DNA from 3 places in the Rhodococcus sp. NPDC058521 genome. Region 1 is predicted to be linked to each of the others. Evidence: riboswitches for the same ligand, from Rfam matches in the RefSeq annotation. Region 1 holds a riboswitch; each other region holds the start of a gene.

Region 1 (5,172 bases):
CCATCGCTGTTCGACGACCCCGCGCTCGGGACGCAGCTCGGCGTCCTGAGCGGGTCTCTTCGGCGGCACGCGCTCAGTCGCGGCGCGTGGGTCGACGCTCGTCCCGGCTGGTTGACCGGCTCGGAGGACCTGTTCGACCGGCTCGTCACGGAAACACCGTGGCGGGCAGAACGCCGCACCATGTACGACCGTGTGGTGGACGTACCGCGACTCGTCAGGTTCTACGCCGAGAAAGATCAGCTTCCCGACCCGCTGCTGCACGCCTGCCGCGAAGCACTGTCCGACCATTACGAACCCGAACTCGGTGAACGGTTCGCCACGGCGGGCCTCTGTTACTACCGGGACGGAAACGACAGCGTCGCCTGGCACGGGGACGACACAGGCCGCAGCCGCACCGAGGACACCATGGTTGCCATCGTGTCACTCGGCGCCGCACGGCCGCTGATGTTGCGGCCGCGCGGCGGTGGACAATCGCTGAAATTCACCGTGGGACACGGTGATCTGGTGGTCATGGGCGGTTCGTGCCAACGCACCTGGGAACATTCCATCCCCAAGAGCGCCCGCCCGACCGGACCGCGGATCAGTGTGCAGTTCCGCACGAGAGGCGTTCGCTGACGCGTCACCGTCGCGCGGCCACCGCATTCGCCAGCCGATCCAGCTGGGCTGCCGTGGTTTCCCAGCCGAGGCAGGCATCGGTGATCGACTTGCCGTAGACCAGTTCGTCGGAACGGCCAAGCGCAAGGTCCTGCCTGCCGGCTTCGAGGAAGCTTTCCAGCATCACGCCGACGATTCTCTTCTCTCCGTTCGCGATCCGCTCACTCAGATCGGAGACCACGTCGATCTGCTTCTCGTGGTTCTTCGAACTGTTGCCGTGGCTGGCATCCACCACGACGCGTTCGGGCAAACCCGACTTGCGAAGTCGCGCAACCGTGTCTGCGACCGTTTCCGCATCGTAGTTCGGCCCCTGGCTGCCGCCCCGCAGAATCACGTGACAGTCGGGGTTTCCCACTGTCTTCACCAGAGCCGCATGACCGTCCAGATCGGTTCCGGGGAACACGTGGCTCGCACCTGCGGCGCGCGTGCCGTCGACCGCGACCTGCACGTCCCCTTCCGTGGAATTCTTGATCCCGACGGGCATCGACAGCGCGCTGCACAACTGCCTGTGCACTTGGCTCGCCGCCGTTCGCGCACCGATGGCCCCGTAGGAAACGAGGTCCGCGATGTACTGCGGCATGATCGGATCGAGGAATTCACACCCGACGGGTAGCCCGAGACGCGAAATGTCGAGAAGCAGCTTCCGGCCGATTCGCAGACCGCTGTCGATATCGAACGTCCCGTCCAGGTGGGGGTCGTTGAGCAGACCCTTCCACCCCAGCGTGGTGCGCGGCTTCTCGAAGTACACCCGCATGACGATCTGCAGGTCGGCGCGAAGTTCCTCTGCTTTGGACGCCAAACGGCGTGCGTAGTCCATCGCAGCGACGGGGTCGTGCACCGAGCACGGCCCGACCACGACCAGCAGGCGGTCGTCGTCCCCGTTCAGGATGTCGACGGTGTTGGCGCGGCCGGTGCGTACGGTCGCGGACGCTACGTCGTCGGGCCCGAGTTCGCCCCGAACCACGTTCGGGGGCACGAGCGGACTGAGCTGGACCGTTCGCTGATTGTCGAGATGGTGGTTGTCCAGAGTGACGGACATGATGTCGGTTTCCTGTTCCGACCGACCCTCGAAGCCTTCGAGGAACTCCGCGAGCCGGTCTGTGATCCGGCTCGTGGAGTGGGAGGTCAGCGCGTGGTTACACCGACCGACCCACCCGGGGCCGACCTGCTAAACCAGAAATACGTGCGCTGCATGCGGACCACAGTAGCGGCCGGTAAGCGTCCGCGCCACCGTGCGGTTGACGAGTGCATGGACTCGTCTGCCGCTCACAGAGGCACTGCGCCTATGCTTGGCACTGCAGCTGGTTCGCCCTGTGCGGTCGTGAGGAGCCCCGAAGACCACACTCGGCGTCGAAGCACGCGTCACTCCGGTGACTCGTGTGAGAGGGAATCCGGTGAGAATCCGGAACTGTCCCGCAGCGGTGAGCAGGAACGACCGCCGTCACCACGCACTGGGCGCAACCGCCTGGGAAGCGACGGCCACTAGGTCCGATGTCGTCACATCGGGAGCCTGCGAGTCCGAAGACCTGCCGACTGTGTCGGGCACGCCGTGCTCGACGGTTCACCGCCTCGTGGAATGGGCGCGTAGACCTCCGTGCGCTTGCAGCAATACCCAGGGCTCGAGAGGTGTACCCGCTTGCCGGTGGTGTCCGTACCGCTACGCAACTGGAGAATCTCGTGACACTTTCATTCACCGCGACCGTGCTGGGCTCCCCTCGCATCGGTCCGAATCGCGAACTCAAGAAGGCCGTCGAGAGCTACTGGTCGGGCAAGATCGACGCTGCCGGCCTCGAGTCCGTCGCCGCCGACCTCCGCACTCGGAACTGGACCGAGCTGCGCGACGCCGGCCTCGACTCGATCCCGGTCAACACGTTCTCGTACTACGACCACGTACTCGACACGGCTGCCATGCTCGGCGCGCTCCCCGACCGCGTCGCGGGCATCGACAACCCGCTCGACCGCTACTTTGCGGCCGCACGCGGAAACGACACCGTGACGCCCCTCGAGATGACCAAGTGGTTCGACACGAACTACCACTACCTCGTTCCCGAGATCTCGCCGTCCACCACCTTCTCCCTCGACCCGTCGAAGGTCCTCGCGGAACTCGAACAAGCACGTGCACTGGGCATTCCGGCGCGCCCGGTGATCGTCGGTCCGGTGACGTTCCTGCTGCTCTCGAAGTCCGTCGGATCGGATGCACCGCTCCTCGACCGTGTCGACGAACTGCTTCCGCTGTATTCCGAACTTCTCGCGCTCCTCGCCGCCAAGGGGGCCGAGTGGGTTCAGCTCGACGAGCCGGCACTCGTCGCCGACCGCACGGCCGAGGAAATCGCGGTCGCGTCACGGGTGTACGAATCGCTGTCCGGCCTGGAGAACCGTCCGGCTATCCTCGTCGCGTCGTACTTCGGCGGTCTCGGTGATGCTCTCCCCGCCCTGGTCGCCACCGGAATCGAAGGCCTGGCAGTCGATCTCGTCGCCGGCAACGACACGTTCGCTTCCGTTCCGGAGCTGTCACGCAAGCACATCGTCGCCGGGGTCGTCGATGGACGCAATATCTGGCGCACCGACCTCGAGAAGGCACTTGCGTCCGCGAGCACCCTTCTGGGTTCTGCCGGTTCCCTGGCGGTCTCGACGTCGTGCTCGCTCCTGCACGTTCCTTACACGCTCGATGCCGAGACCGGCATCGACAAGGCACTGCGCTCCTGGCTCGCGTTCGGAAGCGAGAAGGTACGCGAGGTAGTCGCTCTGGGAACGGCACTCACCGAGGGACGCGAGTCCGTCGAGGAAGAATTCGCACTCGCCCGCGCTGCCGCTTCGACTCGTGCGAGCGACCCGCGCCTGCACGACGCCGAGTTGCGGAGCCGTCTGGCCTCTATCGTCGAGTCCGATTCGGGACGCAGCCCGGCCGCGCAGCGCCGTGAGGCACAGGCGGCGCTGAACCTTCCACTGCTCCCCACCACGACGATCGGTTCGTACCCGCAGACCACACAGATCCGGGTGGCCCGCGCGGCCCTGCGCAAGGGTGAGATCGACCAGGAAGAGTACCTCTCGCGGATGCGCGCAGAGATCGCGGACGTTGTCGCGCTGCAGGAAAAGCTCGACATCGACGTGCTCGTGCACGGCGAGCCGGAGCGCAACGACATGGTGCAGTACTTCGCCGAGCAGCTGGACGGATTCTTCGCCACGGCGAACGGCTGGGTGCAGTCCTACGGAAGCCGCTGCGTACGGCCGCCGATCCTGTTCGGTGATGTGCGCCGCCCCAAGCCGATGACGACCGAGTGGATCACGTACGCGCAGACCCTCACGGAGCGGCCCGTCAAGGGGATGCTCACCGGTCCGGTCACCATTCTTGCGTGGTCCTTCGTGCGCGACGACCAGCCCTTGGCGGACTCCGCCAATCAGGTTGCTCTCGCGATTCGCGAGGAGACGGTGGATCTCCAGAATGCGGGCGTGAAGGTCGTTCAGGTGGACGAGCCCGCACTGCGCGAGCTACTGCCGCTGCGTAGCGCGGACCAGGCCGGATACCTCGACTGGTCGGTGGGATCGTTCCGGCTCGCGACATCGGGAGTAGCCGACGAGACACAGATCCACACCCACCTGTGCTACTCGGAATTCGGTGAGGTCATCGAGGCCATCGCCAAGTTGGACGCAGACGTGACCTCGATCGAGGCTGCGCGTTCGCACATGGAGGTTCTCGACGATCTCAACGCGGTGGGCTTCGACCTCGGTGTCGGGCCGGGTGTGTACGACATCCACTCCCCGCGTGTGCCTGGTGTCGACGAGATCGCTTCCTCGCTTCGGGAAGCACTGAAAGCCGTCCCTGTGGAACGGCTTTGGGTCAATCCTGACTGCGGCTTGAAGACTCGTGGTCCGGCGGAGGTCGAGGCGTCGCTTCGCAACCTCGTCGACGCCGCGAAGCTGGTTCGCGCCGAGCTGTAGGCCCCCGCCTGTGAGTGGTTAGCGAGTCCAGGAACTCGCTAACCACTCACGGGGGTCAGCGGGCCACGGCTCGCTGCTCCACCCCCGAATACTCGCTGAGCGGCCTGATCAGGGCGTTCGAAGCGCCCTGTTCGATGATGTGCGCCGTCCACCCCGTGATTCGTGCCATGACGAAGATCGGTGTGAACACCTCGATGTCGAAACCCATGAGGTAGTAGGCAGGGCCGGCCGGGAAGTCCAGATTCGGTTTGATACCCGTGGCGTCGAACATGGTTCGCTCGAGCTCGTCGTACATGTCGAGCCACTTCTGGCCGTCCGTCACAGCGGCGACGTCCTTCAGAGCGTCACGCATGGACGGAACCCGGGAGTCGCCGTCCTTGTAGACCCGGTGACCGAAACCCATCACCTTCTGCTTGTCGGCGATCTTGCCCCGCAACCACTCCGACGCCTTCGACGGGTCGTCGATTTCGAGCATCATGTGCATGACGGCTTCGTTCGCACCGCCGTGCAGTGGACCCTTCAGGGCACCGATGGCTGCGGTCACCGCACTGTAGATGTCGGACAGCGTCGACGTCACCA
Region 2 (5,172 bases), on a different contig from region 1:
CGAAGACCGTTCTGGCGATGGCATCGACCCACACCATGAAGATTGCGCCGATCATCACGACGGCCGGCAACAACCGGCTGTGCCTCGGTCCGACCACGAACCGGGCGGCATGCGGCAATACCAGGCCGACGAATCCGATCGCCCCGGCAGCAGCGACGAGAGCGGACGTCACGAGGGCGGTGATCCCGAGGAGGAGGATACGAACCCAGCGCACGGACACGCCCAGTGACGATGCCGCATCGTTGCCGAATGTGAAGGCGTCGAGCGCAGATGCCTTCACCAGGCACAGCACGACGCCGACCGCGACGACCGCGCTGCACACGAGTACATCCGTCCAATCGGCGCCGGCCAGCGAGCCGAGTAGCCAGAACAGGATGCCGCGCGTCTGCTCGGCGTTGGCCGAGGAGATCACGATGAAGGACGTCAGCGCGGCGAACAGTTGGGTGCCCGCAACGCCGGCCAAAACGACGCGTTCGGTGCCGCCACCCGCGCCGGCGGCCAGCAACATGACGAGCGCGAACGACAGCACCGCACCGCCGAAAGCGCCGACGGACAACGACACCGCTCCGCCACCGACACCGAGTACCGCGATCGACACCGCACCGGTCGAAGCGCCGGACGAAATGCCCAGAACGTAGGGGTCGGCGAGTGGGTTTCGGAGCAACGACTGCATGATCGCACCGCACAGGGCGAGCCCGGCTCCGCACACGGCGGCGAGGAGGGTGCGGGGCAGTCGCAGCTCCCACACGATCCCGTCCTTGATTCGACTCACCCCGGAGGTGCCGAGCCCGCAGTGCTCGAGGATCACGGCATAGACGTCGCCGACGGACAGTGCTGCGGGGCCGATGGTGATCGCCACCGCGACGGAGACCACGAGGATCGCCAGCGAACCGGCGAAGAGTGCACCTCGTAGCAGTGCGGAATCGTTGCGGATGGAAGGCGCGATCAATTGGTCATGCCCCAGCCGCGCAGCGCTTCGGCGACCTTCTCGACGCCGTCGACGGTACGGATGGAGGGATTCATGTCGGCCCCGTTGACGATGATGTATCGCTTGTCGCGGACCGCCGAGAGACGCTGGGTTACGGGATTGGATTCGAGGAATGCGATCTTGCTGTCCAGGGAGTCGCCCTCGATCGAGCGGCGGCTCAGATCGCCGAGTACGAGTGCGGTGGGGTCGCGGTCGAGCACCGTCTCCCAACTGACCTGCGGCCATTCGTCGGCGGTGTCGGCAAATATGTTCTGTGCGCCAACCGAATCGGTCATGACACCCGGTGAACCGCAGCACCCCGCCATGTAGGGCGCCTGAATGTCGGCGAACCAGTACGCGAGCGATACCCCGGATGCGTCGATGGCGTCCGACGCCACCTCGAATCGTGCTTGCAGTTCGGAGACGAACTGCTCGCCGCGCTCACGCACGTCGAAGACGGCGGCGAGGTCGCGAATCTCCTTGTATATCGCGTCGATTCTCAGTGGTTCGGTACGGGCGCCGTCCGAATCGCCCCCGTCCGTCTTGCCCTCGCAATCGGCAGGCGAGACGTAGTTGGGGACGCCGAGCTTGTCGAACTGATCTCGATCCGCGACGCCGCCTCCCGGACCCAGCGTGCCGACGAACGACGCCGACACGAAATCGGGCTCGGTGTCCAGGACCACCTCGAAGGCCGGGTTGTTGTCCGTGAGCCGGGGAACGCGCTCGTTGTCGGCGGCGAGGTTGTCACGAACAGGGTCCGTCCAGGTGGCGGTTCCCACCATCCGATCCGCGAGCCCGAGGGAGAGCAGAATCTCGGTCGAACCCTGATTCAGCGATACGGCGCGTCGGGGTGGCGAGTCGACGGTGACGGTGTGTCCGCAGTTCTCGATGGTCACCGGGTAGTTGCCGCCCGACTCGATGTTCTCTCCTGCGCCCTGGTCGTTGGACGCGCAACCGGATGCGAGCAGGACTGCGGCGCACAGGATCGTCGGGGTACGGCGAAGGGATACGTGCACGGTGCGCACAACTCCTCGAGTCGGGGCTCGTTCGCGGAGCCGTGACAACCAGTTGTGAGCGGAGGGCGATCGGACTTCGATTCCTCGTGAATCGTCACCGTTGCGCGTCAGTCCCGGATTCGCACCGGGTTCCCCCTCCGATCACGGGCCGGGAGGCCCGAATCACCGTATACCGGTTCGGTTGCTCGTCGTGAAGGGCGGCCACACGAGTGACGACCTCATGGGTGAGCGAGGGTTGTCTCGGGGTCGAAATCTCAGGGGTCGAATCGGGTATCTCCTGGATGCTGTTTCCCCTGGTGAAGCGAAGTATTCGGGTATGACCACTCGAACCGCAATCACCCGATTCGCAGCCGTCGTCTCCTCGGCTTGTCTCGCCTCGGTCGGTATCGCCGCGGCCGTCGCGCTCGCCCCCACGGCCGCCGCAGCACCCATCGACCACGACGGGCCGAAGCCGATCGTCTACTGCAGTGCCTCCGGCTCCGACAACGAGTACGACCCCGACCCGTATTACGGGGGCACGAGCAACGACGAGTACGACCCGGACGCGCACTACGGCGGGACGGCGACCGATCCGTTCGACCCCGAGCCCTACTACGGTGGTTCGGCGAACGGCGCGTGCACGATTTGAGTCCGTACCTCACTCGAGCTGGGAATTTTCTGTTTCGGGAACAATCCTGCGACACGGCCCGTTGAGCACTACGACAGACTTGAGCGCATGAGACTCAGGTTCGAGTTGACGCCGGGAGCCCTCCGGGTGCAAACTTGAGCGGAGGGCGCTCACCAGCGTCACAATCCAAGCGCCCAATCGCAGCGTTCACACAAGTTCACCAGCTGCAATACGAAAGTGAGGAAACACTTATGGCTCGTGCCGTCGGTATCGACCTCGGTACTACGAACTCGGTCGTGTCTGTGCTGGAAGGCGGCGAGCCCGTAGTGGTCGCCAACGCCGAAGGTTCACGCACGACCCCTTCCGTCGTCGCATTCGCGAAGAACGGTGAGGTCCTGGTTGGCCAGCCCGCCAAGAACCAGGCCGTCACGAACGTCGACCGCACCATCCGCTCCGTCAAGCGCCACATCGGCACCGACTGGAACGTGGAGATCGACGACAAGAAGTACACCTCGCAGGAGATCAGCGCCCGCACGCTCATGAAGCTCAAGCGTGACGCGGAGTCCTACCTGGGCGAGGACATCACGGACGCCGTCATCACGGTTCCCGCATACTTCGAGGACGCACAGCGTCAGGCCACCAAGGAAGCCGGTCAGATCGCGGGCCTCAACGTGCTGCGCATCGTCAACGAGCCCACCGCAGCTGCTCTCGCGTACGGCCTGGACAAGGGCGACAAAGAGCAGACCATCCTGGTCTTCGACCTCGGTGGCGGTACCTTCGACGTCTCGCTGCTCGAGATCGGCGACGGTGTCGTCGAGGTTCGCGCCACGTCCGGTGACAACCACCTCGGTGGTGACGACTGGGATCAGCGCATCGTCGACTGGCTCGTCGAGAAGTTCAAGTCGCAGAACGGCATCGACCTGACCAAGGACAAGATGGCCCTGCAGCGTCTGCGCGAGGCTGCAGAGAAGGCGAAGATCGAACTCTCCTCCGGGCAGAGCACCTCGATCAACCTCCCCTACATCACCGTCGACGCGGACAAGAACCCGCTGTTCCTCGACGAGCAGCTGTCCCGCAGCGAGTTCCAGAAGATCACCTCCGATCTGCTGGACCGCACCCGCGCGCCGTTCCAGGCCGTCGTCAAGGACAGCGGAATCGCCGTCAAGGACATCGACCACGTCGTGCTCGTCGGTGGTTCCACCCGTATGCCCGCAGTCTCCGAGCTCGTCAAGGAACTCACCGGTGGACGTGAGCCCAACAAGGGTGTCAACCCGGACGAGGTCGTGGCCGTCGGTGCCGCACTGCAGGCCGGCGTCCTCAAGGGTGAGGTCAAGGACGTTCTGCTCCTCGACGTCACTCCGCTGTCCCTCGGTATCGAGACCAAGGGTGGCGTGATGACCAAGCTCATCGAGCGCAACACCACCATCCCCACCAAGCGGTCCGAGACCTTCACCACGGCCGACGACAACCAGCCTTCGGTGCAGATCCAGGTGTTCCAGGGTGAGCGCGAGATCGCTTCGCACAACAAGCTGCTCGGCTCCTTCGAGCTCACCGAGCTGCCGCCCGCCCCCCGTGGCGTGCCGCAGATCGAGGTCACCTTCGACATCGACGCCAACGGCATCGTGCACGTGACCGCGAAGGACAAGGGCACCGGCAAGGAGAACACGATCAAGATCCAGGACGGCTCCGGTCTGTCCAAGGAAGAGATCGACCGCATGGTCAAGGACGCCGAGGCTCACGCCGAGGAAGACAAGACCCGTCGTGAAGAGGCCGAGACCCGCAACCAGGCCGAGTCGCTCGTGCACCAGACCGAGAAGTTCATCAAGGACAACGAGGAGAAGGTGCCCGCCGAGACCAAGGAAAAGGTCGAGGCAGCGATCAAGGAGGCGCAGGACGCGCTTGCCGGCACCGACATCTCGGCAGTCAAGGCGGCCGTCGAGAAGCTGGGTGCAGAGTCCCAGGCCCTCGGCCAGGCCATCTACGAGGCCAGTGCCGCCGAGGAAGCGTCCAACACCGACGGTGCATCCGCAGATGGAGGCGCTGACGACGTCGTCGATGCAGAGGTCGTCGACGAGCCGTCCGACTCGGAGAAGAAGTGACGTCCGAGAATTCCGAGCAGGAGCCGGTAACTTTCGTCGACAAGCGAAAGATCGACCCCGATACCGGTGAAGTACGGGAAGTGGCTGGGGAAGCCCAGCCGCTTTCCGGCTCGGAAGTTGCAGGGGACGTGCAGGACGGCGCAGCTCCCGAGGTCGAGGAACCCGCCGCAGAGGCTGCGGCACCCGAGACCGGCGAGCTGGCCGAGCGCACGGCGGACTTGCAGCGTCTGCAGGCCGAGTACGCCAACTACCGTCGCCGCGTGCAGCGGGACAAGCAGTCCGACATCGCCGGTGCCAAGGCGTCGGTAGTGAGTGAACTGCTCGGTGTGCTCGACGATCTGGATCGTGCTCGGGCACACGGCGATCTCGATTCGGGACCGCTGAAGGGTGTGGCGGACAAGCTGACCGGTACTCTCACTTCGCTCGGGTTGAGCGAGTTCGGTGCCGAAGGCGACCCGTTCGACCCGGAACTGCACGAAGCAG
Region 3 (5,172 bases), on a different contig from region 1:
CGTTGACGAGGAACGGGTAGATCAGCGGCAGATCTGCGAGAGCTGCATCGGTGCCGCAGGTGGCGGACATGCCGAGGGTCTTGCCGGGCAACCATTCGAGATTGCCGTGTTTGCCCAGGTGGACTACGGCGTCTGCGCCGAAGCCGCCGTCCTCCGCGGCCGCGGCGATCCAGCGGTACGCGGCAAGGTAGTGGTGGCTCGGTGGCAGATCCGGATCGTGGTAGATCGCGACCGGGCGCTCACCGAAACCACGTGGCGGCTGCACCATCAGAACGAGGTTGCCGAACTGCATTGCGGCGATGACGATCTCGCCGTCCTTGTCGACGGAGCGATCGACGAACAGGTCTCCCGGGGCCGGTCCCCAGTGCTCCTCTATTCCCTCGCGCAGATCCGCAGGCAACGTGGCGAACCATTCGCGATACCGGGCGGCGGAGATGCGGATCGGATTGCCTTCGAGTTGCTCGGCGGTCAGCCAGTCCGGGTCCTGCCCGCCGGCCGCGATCAGCGCGTGTATCAGCGCATCGCCGTCCCTGTCTGCGAGGCCTGGAATCGCTTCGGCTCCGCTCTCCGGTCCGAGGTCGTATCCGGCAGCGCGCATTTCGGACAGCAGAGCGATTGCGCTCGCCGGGGTGTCGAGGCCGACTGCGTTACCGATTCGAGCGTGCTTTGTCGGGTAGGCGGACAACATCAGCGCGATCCGACGCTGCGGTGCGGGAATGGTCCTCAACTTGGCGTGCCGGACCGCGATACCGGCCACACGCGCGGCCCGTTCGGTGTCGGGAACGTAGGTCGACAGCCCGTCCTCGTCGATCTCCTTGAACGAGAAGGGAACCGTGATGAGGCGCCCGTCGAACTCGGGGACGGCAACCTGGGTGGCAACGTCGAGCGGCGACAGTCCGTCGTCGTTCGCCTCCCACGTGGCACGACTGCTCGTCAGGCACAGACCCTGCAGAATCGGAACGTCGAGTGCGGCAAGTTCGGCAACGTCCCACGCCTCGTCGTCGCCCCCGGCACCGACAGTGGCGGGCTTGGTGCCGCCCGCAGCTAGAACCGTCACCACGAGGGCATCCGCCTGCGCGAGAGTTTCCAGAAGTTCGGGTTCCGCGGTTCGCAGCGACGCGCAGTAGATCGGCATCGGATCAGCGCCGGCGGCGGTGATCGCCTCGCACAGCGCCTCGACGTAACGCGTGTTCCCTGCGAGATGCTGCGCACGGTAGTACAGAACCGCCACCTTCGGCTGTGAGTGGTTTGCGAGTCCCTGGACTCGCCAACCACTCACAGAGGAAAGGTGGCCCCAACTCGGCAGGTGAACCGGCGGCTCGAAGCCGTGCCCCGTCAGCAGCACCGTGTCGGACAGGAAGTTGTACAGCTGCGCCAGATTCTCGGAGCCGCCCTCGGCAAGGTAGTTGTGCGCTTCTGCGGCGACACCCACCGCGACCGTCGAATGCTCCATGAGCTCCGCGTCGGGCGCGTGCTCGCCGCCGAGCGCAACCACCGGAATCCCGGACGCGACGACCGCGTCGAGACCTTCCTCCCAGGCCCGCCGTCCACCGAGAATGCGGACCACGACGACGTCGACGCCGTCCAGCAGCGCGGGGAGATCTTCGTCCACCAACAGCCGGGCGGGGTTCGCCCACCGATACTCCGCTCCGCTGGCGCGGGCACTGAGCAGGTCGGTGTCGGACGTCGAGAGCAGCAGAATCACGGATGAAGCCTTCCTTGGGGGTGTCGCGCCCCGTGGCATGGGTCGAGTGGCCCGCAGGCGAGGGTCTGGCTGCCCGACGAACCGTTCTCGATCTGCCGGGTACACAGTGGCGCGACCGCACCGGATTCGCACCGGTTTCCTCGCCTGCGGTCGCAAGTGATCGTGATGCTACCGGGGTCGCGCAGTAACCTGTGACCATGCCCCGACCGCGCTCCCGCCCCGACGCCTGCCCTGGCGCCTTGCAGGTTCACGAAGCGGCGGACGGCAACCTGGCGCGCGTCCGGTTGCCTGGTGGAGTTCTCACTTCTGCGCAGATCCAGACGCTCTCCGAGTCCGCGGCCCGGTGGGGCAACGGCGAACTGGAGTTGACCACGCGAGGCAATGTTCAGCTGCGAGCTGTCTCCGACCCCGCCGCGTTCGCCGACCGCATCGCAGCGGCGGGATTGTTGCCGTCTCCGAGCCACGAACGGGTCAGGAACATCCTCGCGTCGCCGCTCAGTGGTCGCGTCGGCGGACAGGCCGACATTCGTGACCTGGTCCAGCAGTTGGATCGAGCATTGTGCGACGCGCCCGCGTTGTCGGGTCTACCGGGGCGGACGCTCTTCACTCTGGACGACGGCCGTGGTGACGTGACGCCACTGGCAGCAGATTTCGGTGTTCACGCAACGACGAACACCGAATCGGCGTTGCTACTCGCCGGACGCGACACCGGGGTGCGCCTGCATCCTTCCGAGGCCGTCGCTGCGCTGATCGAATCGGCACATGCTTTCCAGGCGGTTCGCCGAACGGAGTGGCGGCTCGCCGAAGTCCCCGACGGAATCGACCGTGTCCTCGAGCGGCTCGACCTGTCCACCACAACCGACCCGTTGCCCGCTCCCGCCGAGTCGCCTCCCCCGATCGGATGGCTGGACCAGGACGATGGGTTCGTCACCCTCGGGGGCGGTCTGCCCTTCGGCATTCTCGATGCGCGCCTCGCAGAGTTCCTCGCTGCCGTCGAACGACCGGTGATCATCACCCCGTGGAAAACCCTTCTGCTGTGCGATCTCACCGAGCACATGGCCGAACAGGTCGTCCGTGTCCTGGCACCGATGGGCCTGATCTTCGACGAGAACTCCCCCTGGCTTCACATCAGTGCATGCACCGGCCGGCCGGGATGCGCAAAGGCGTTGGCGGACGTCCGCACCGATGCCCGGGCAGCACTCGAACGTGGCGAAGTACCGATCGTCGGGAATCAGCACTGGTCGGGCTGCGACCGGTTGTGCGGCCGCCCCCGCTCCACCGTCACCGACGTCGTCGCCACCGCGGACGGATATCTCCATCAGGCAACGTGACCACGGTGCGACCGCCCACTCATCCACCTCTATCGTCTAACCCATGACCGAGTACATCCGCGACGGTGCGGAGATATACCGCCAGTCGTTCGCCACGATTCGCGCGGAGGCCGCACTCGACCGGTTTTCCGGTTCCGTCTCCCAGGCCGTCGTACGGATGATTCACGCGAGCGGGCAGGTCGATCTCGTCGACGACATCTCGTTCACTCCCGGCGTGATCGACGCTGCACGCACTGCGATGAAGGCCGGCGCACCCGTTCTCTGTGATGCCGACATGGTCGCGGCAGGTGTCACCCGCACGCGTCTTCCCGCCGACAACGAGGTGCTCTGCACCCTTCGGGATCCACGGGTGCCGGCCCTTGCCGAGAAGATGGGCAACACCCGGTCGGCCGCAGCGCTCGAATTGTGGGGCGACAAGCTCGGCGGCGCAGTCGTCGCCATCGGAAACGCACCGACGGCACTGTTCCACCTGCTCGACATGATCGAAGCCGGCGCGCCTCGGCCCGCCGCGGTGGTGGGCGGTCCGGTGGGATTCATCGGTGCCGCCGAATCGAAGGAAGCACTGATCGCACATCCCGCCGCACTGGGCCACCTCCTGGTACGCGGACGCCGCGGAGGCAGCGCCATCACTGCAGCTGCCGTCAACGCGATCGCGAGCGAGATCGAATGACCGGGAAAATATGGGGTGTCGGCATCGGCCCGGGTGACCCGGAACTGGTCACCGTCAAAGCCGCCCGAGTGATCGGGGAAGCCGACGTGGTGGCGTTTCACAGCGCACGGCACGGCAGGAGCATCTCTCGCGGCGTGGCCGCGCCCTACATGCGCGAAGGCCAGATCGAAGAACACCTCGTGTATCCGGTAACCACCGAAACCGTGGACCATCCCGGCGGCTATCAGGGCGCCATGGACGAATTCTACGAAGAAGCGGCCTCGACACTTGCCGCCCACCTCGAGGCGGGACGTGACGTCGCACTGCTCGCAGCTGGCGATCCGCTGTTCTACAGCTCCTACATGCACATGCACAAGCGGCTCGCAACCCGCTTCGATTCCGAGATCGTGCCGGGAGTCACGTCGATCAGCGCCGCGTCCGCGACGATGGGCACCCCGCTCGTCGAGGGCGAGGAAATCCTCACGGTGTTGCCAGGCACTCTTCCCGAGGCGGAGCTCACCCGTCGCCTCAGGGAAACCGACGCGGCCGCGATCCTCAAGCTGGGGCGCACCTACCCGAACGTCCGCCGGGCACTCACCGATTCGGGGCGAATCGACGAAGCCCGATACGTCGAGCGCGCCAGTACCTCGCGGGAACGTGTCACTTCCGCCGCGCAGGTCTCGGACGACGAGGTTCCGTACTTCTCCATCGCCGTCGTCCCCAGCCCCTCCAACAGTCGGCCCCGACAGGGAGTGGTCGACGTCGGAGAGGTGGTCGTGGTCGGTCTCGGCCCGGGCGACCAGAGATGGACGACATCCGAAGCGGCCCAGGAGCTCTCTCGTGCCACCGATCTCGTGGGCTACGGCCCGTACGTCGATCGCGTCCCCCACCGACCGGGGCAGCGCCGCCATGCCAGCGACAACCGCGTCGAGGCCGAACGGGCCGCCATGGCATTGGATCTCGCGAAGAACGGGGCAACGGTAGCGGTCGTGTCGTCTGGAGACCCCGGGGTGTTCGCGATGGCCGCGGCCGTGCTCGAGGTCGCCGCGGACGAGCAGTGGCGAGACGTGCCCGTCCGAATCGTCCCCGGGATGACCGCGGCCAACGCCGTGGCGAGCCGGGTCGGCGCACCGCTCGGCCACGATTATGCGGTGCTGTCGCTGTCCGACCGCCTGAAGCCGTGGGACATCGTTGCACGACGAATTTCCGCGGTCGCCGGGGCCGACATGGCCTTTGCGGTCTACAACCCTGCGTCGAAGTCACGCACGTGGCAGGTGGCTGCCATGCGCGACCTGGTTCTCGAGCACCGCTCCCCCGACACTCCGGTGATCATCGGGCGAGACGTGGCCGGTGCCGAGGAAAGCGTTCGGGTGGTGCGTCTCGCCGATCTCGATCCGGCCGACGTCGACATGCGTTGCCTGCTGATCGTCGGCTCTTCGACGACGACGGTGCGCGAACACGCCGACGGCCGAAGGGTGTTCACGCCC

Evidence for each region. A riboswitch is a leader RNA that binds a small molecule or an ion and turns the genes downstream of it on or off. The one in region 1 is predicted to bind cobalamin.
Region 2: linked by a shared signal. The riboswitch ahead of ACFWO3_RS20395 (ABC transporter substrate-binding protein) and the one ahead of metE (5-methyltetrahydropteroyltriglutamate--homocysteine S-methyltransferase) in region 1 are both predicted to bind cobalamin.
Region 3: linked by a shared signal. The riboswitch ahead of ACFWO3_RS08705 (cobaltochelatase subunit CobN) and the one ahead of metE (5-methyltetrahydropteroyltriglutamate--homocysteine S-methyltransferase) in region 1 are both predicted to bind cobalamin.

Annotation. Positions count from the first base shown of each region.
Region 1 is NZ_JBHXNL010000003.1:121,608-126,779, forward strand. Features, by position in the region: gene ACFWO3_RS06975 (alpha-ketoglutarate-dependent dioxygenase AlkB) at 1-615, shown strand, start outside; gene ACFWO3_RS06980 (3-deoxy-7-phosphoheptulonate synthase) at 620-1,693, opposite strand; cobalamin riboswitch at 2,006-2,203, shown strand; gene metE (5-methyltetrahydropteroyltriglutamate--homocysteine S-methyltransferase) at 2,332-4,593, shown strand; gene ACFWO3_RS06990 (bifunctional 2-methylcitrate synthase/citrate synthase) at 4,649-5,172, opposite strand, start outside.
Region 2 is NZ_JBHXNL010000017.1:82,377-87,548, forward strand. Features, by position in the region: gene ACFWO3_RS20390 (FecCD family ABC transporter permease) at 1-946, opposite strand, end outside; gene ACFWO3_RS20395 (ABC transporter substrate-binding protein) at 946-1,983, opposite strand; cobalamin riboswitch at 2,026-2,160, opposite strand; gene ACFWO3_RS20400 (hypothetical protein) at 2,300-2,611, shown strand; gene dnaK (molecular chaperone DnaK) at 2,842-4,689, shown strand; gene grpE (nucleotide exchange factor GrpE) at 4,686-5,172, shown strand, end outside.
Region 3 is NZ_JBHXNL010000004.1:103,960-109,131, reverse strand. Features, by position in the region: gene ACFWO3_RS08705 (cobaltochelatase subunit CobN) at 1-1,705, opposite strand, end outside; cobalamin riboswitch at 1,744-1,896, opposite strand; gene cobG (precorrin-3B synthase) at 1,903-3,036, shown strand; gene ACFWO3_RS08695 (precorrin-8X methylmutase) at 3,080-3,706, shown strand; gene ACFWO3_RS08690 (precorrin-2 C(20)-methyltransferase) at 3,703-5,172, shown strand, end outside.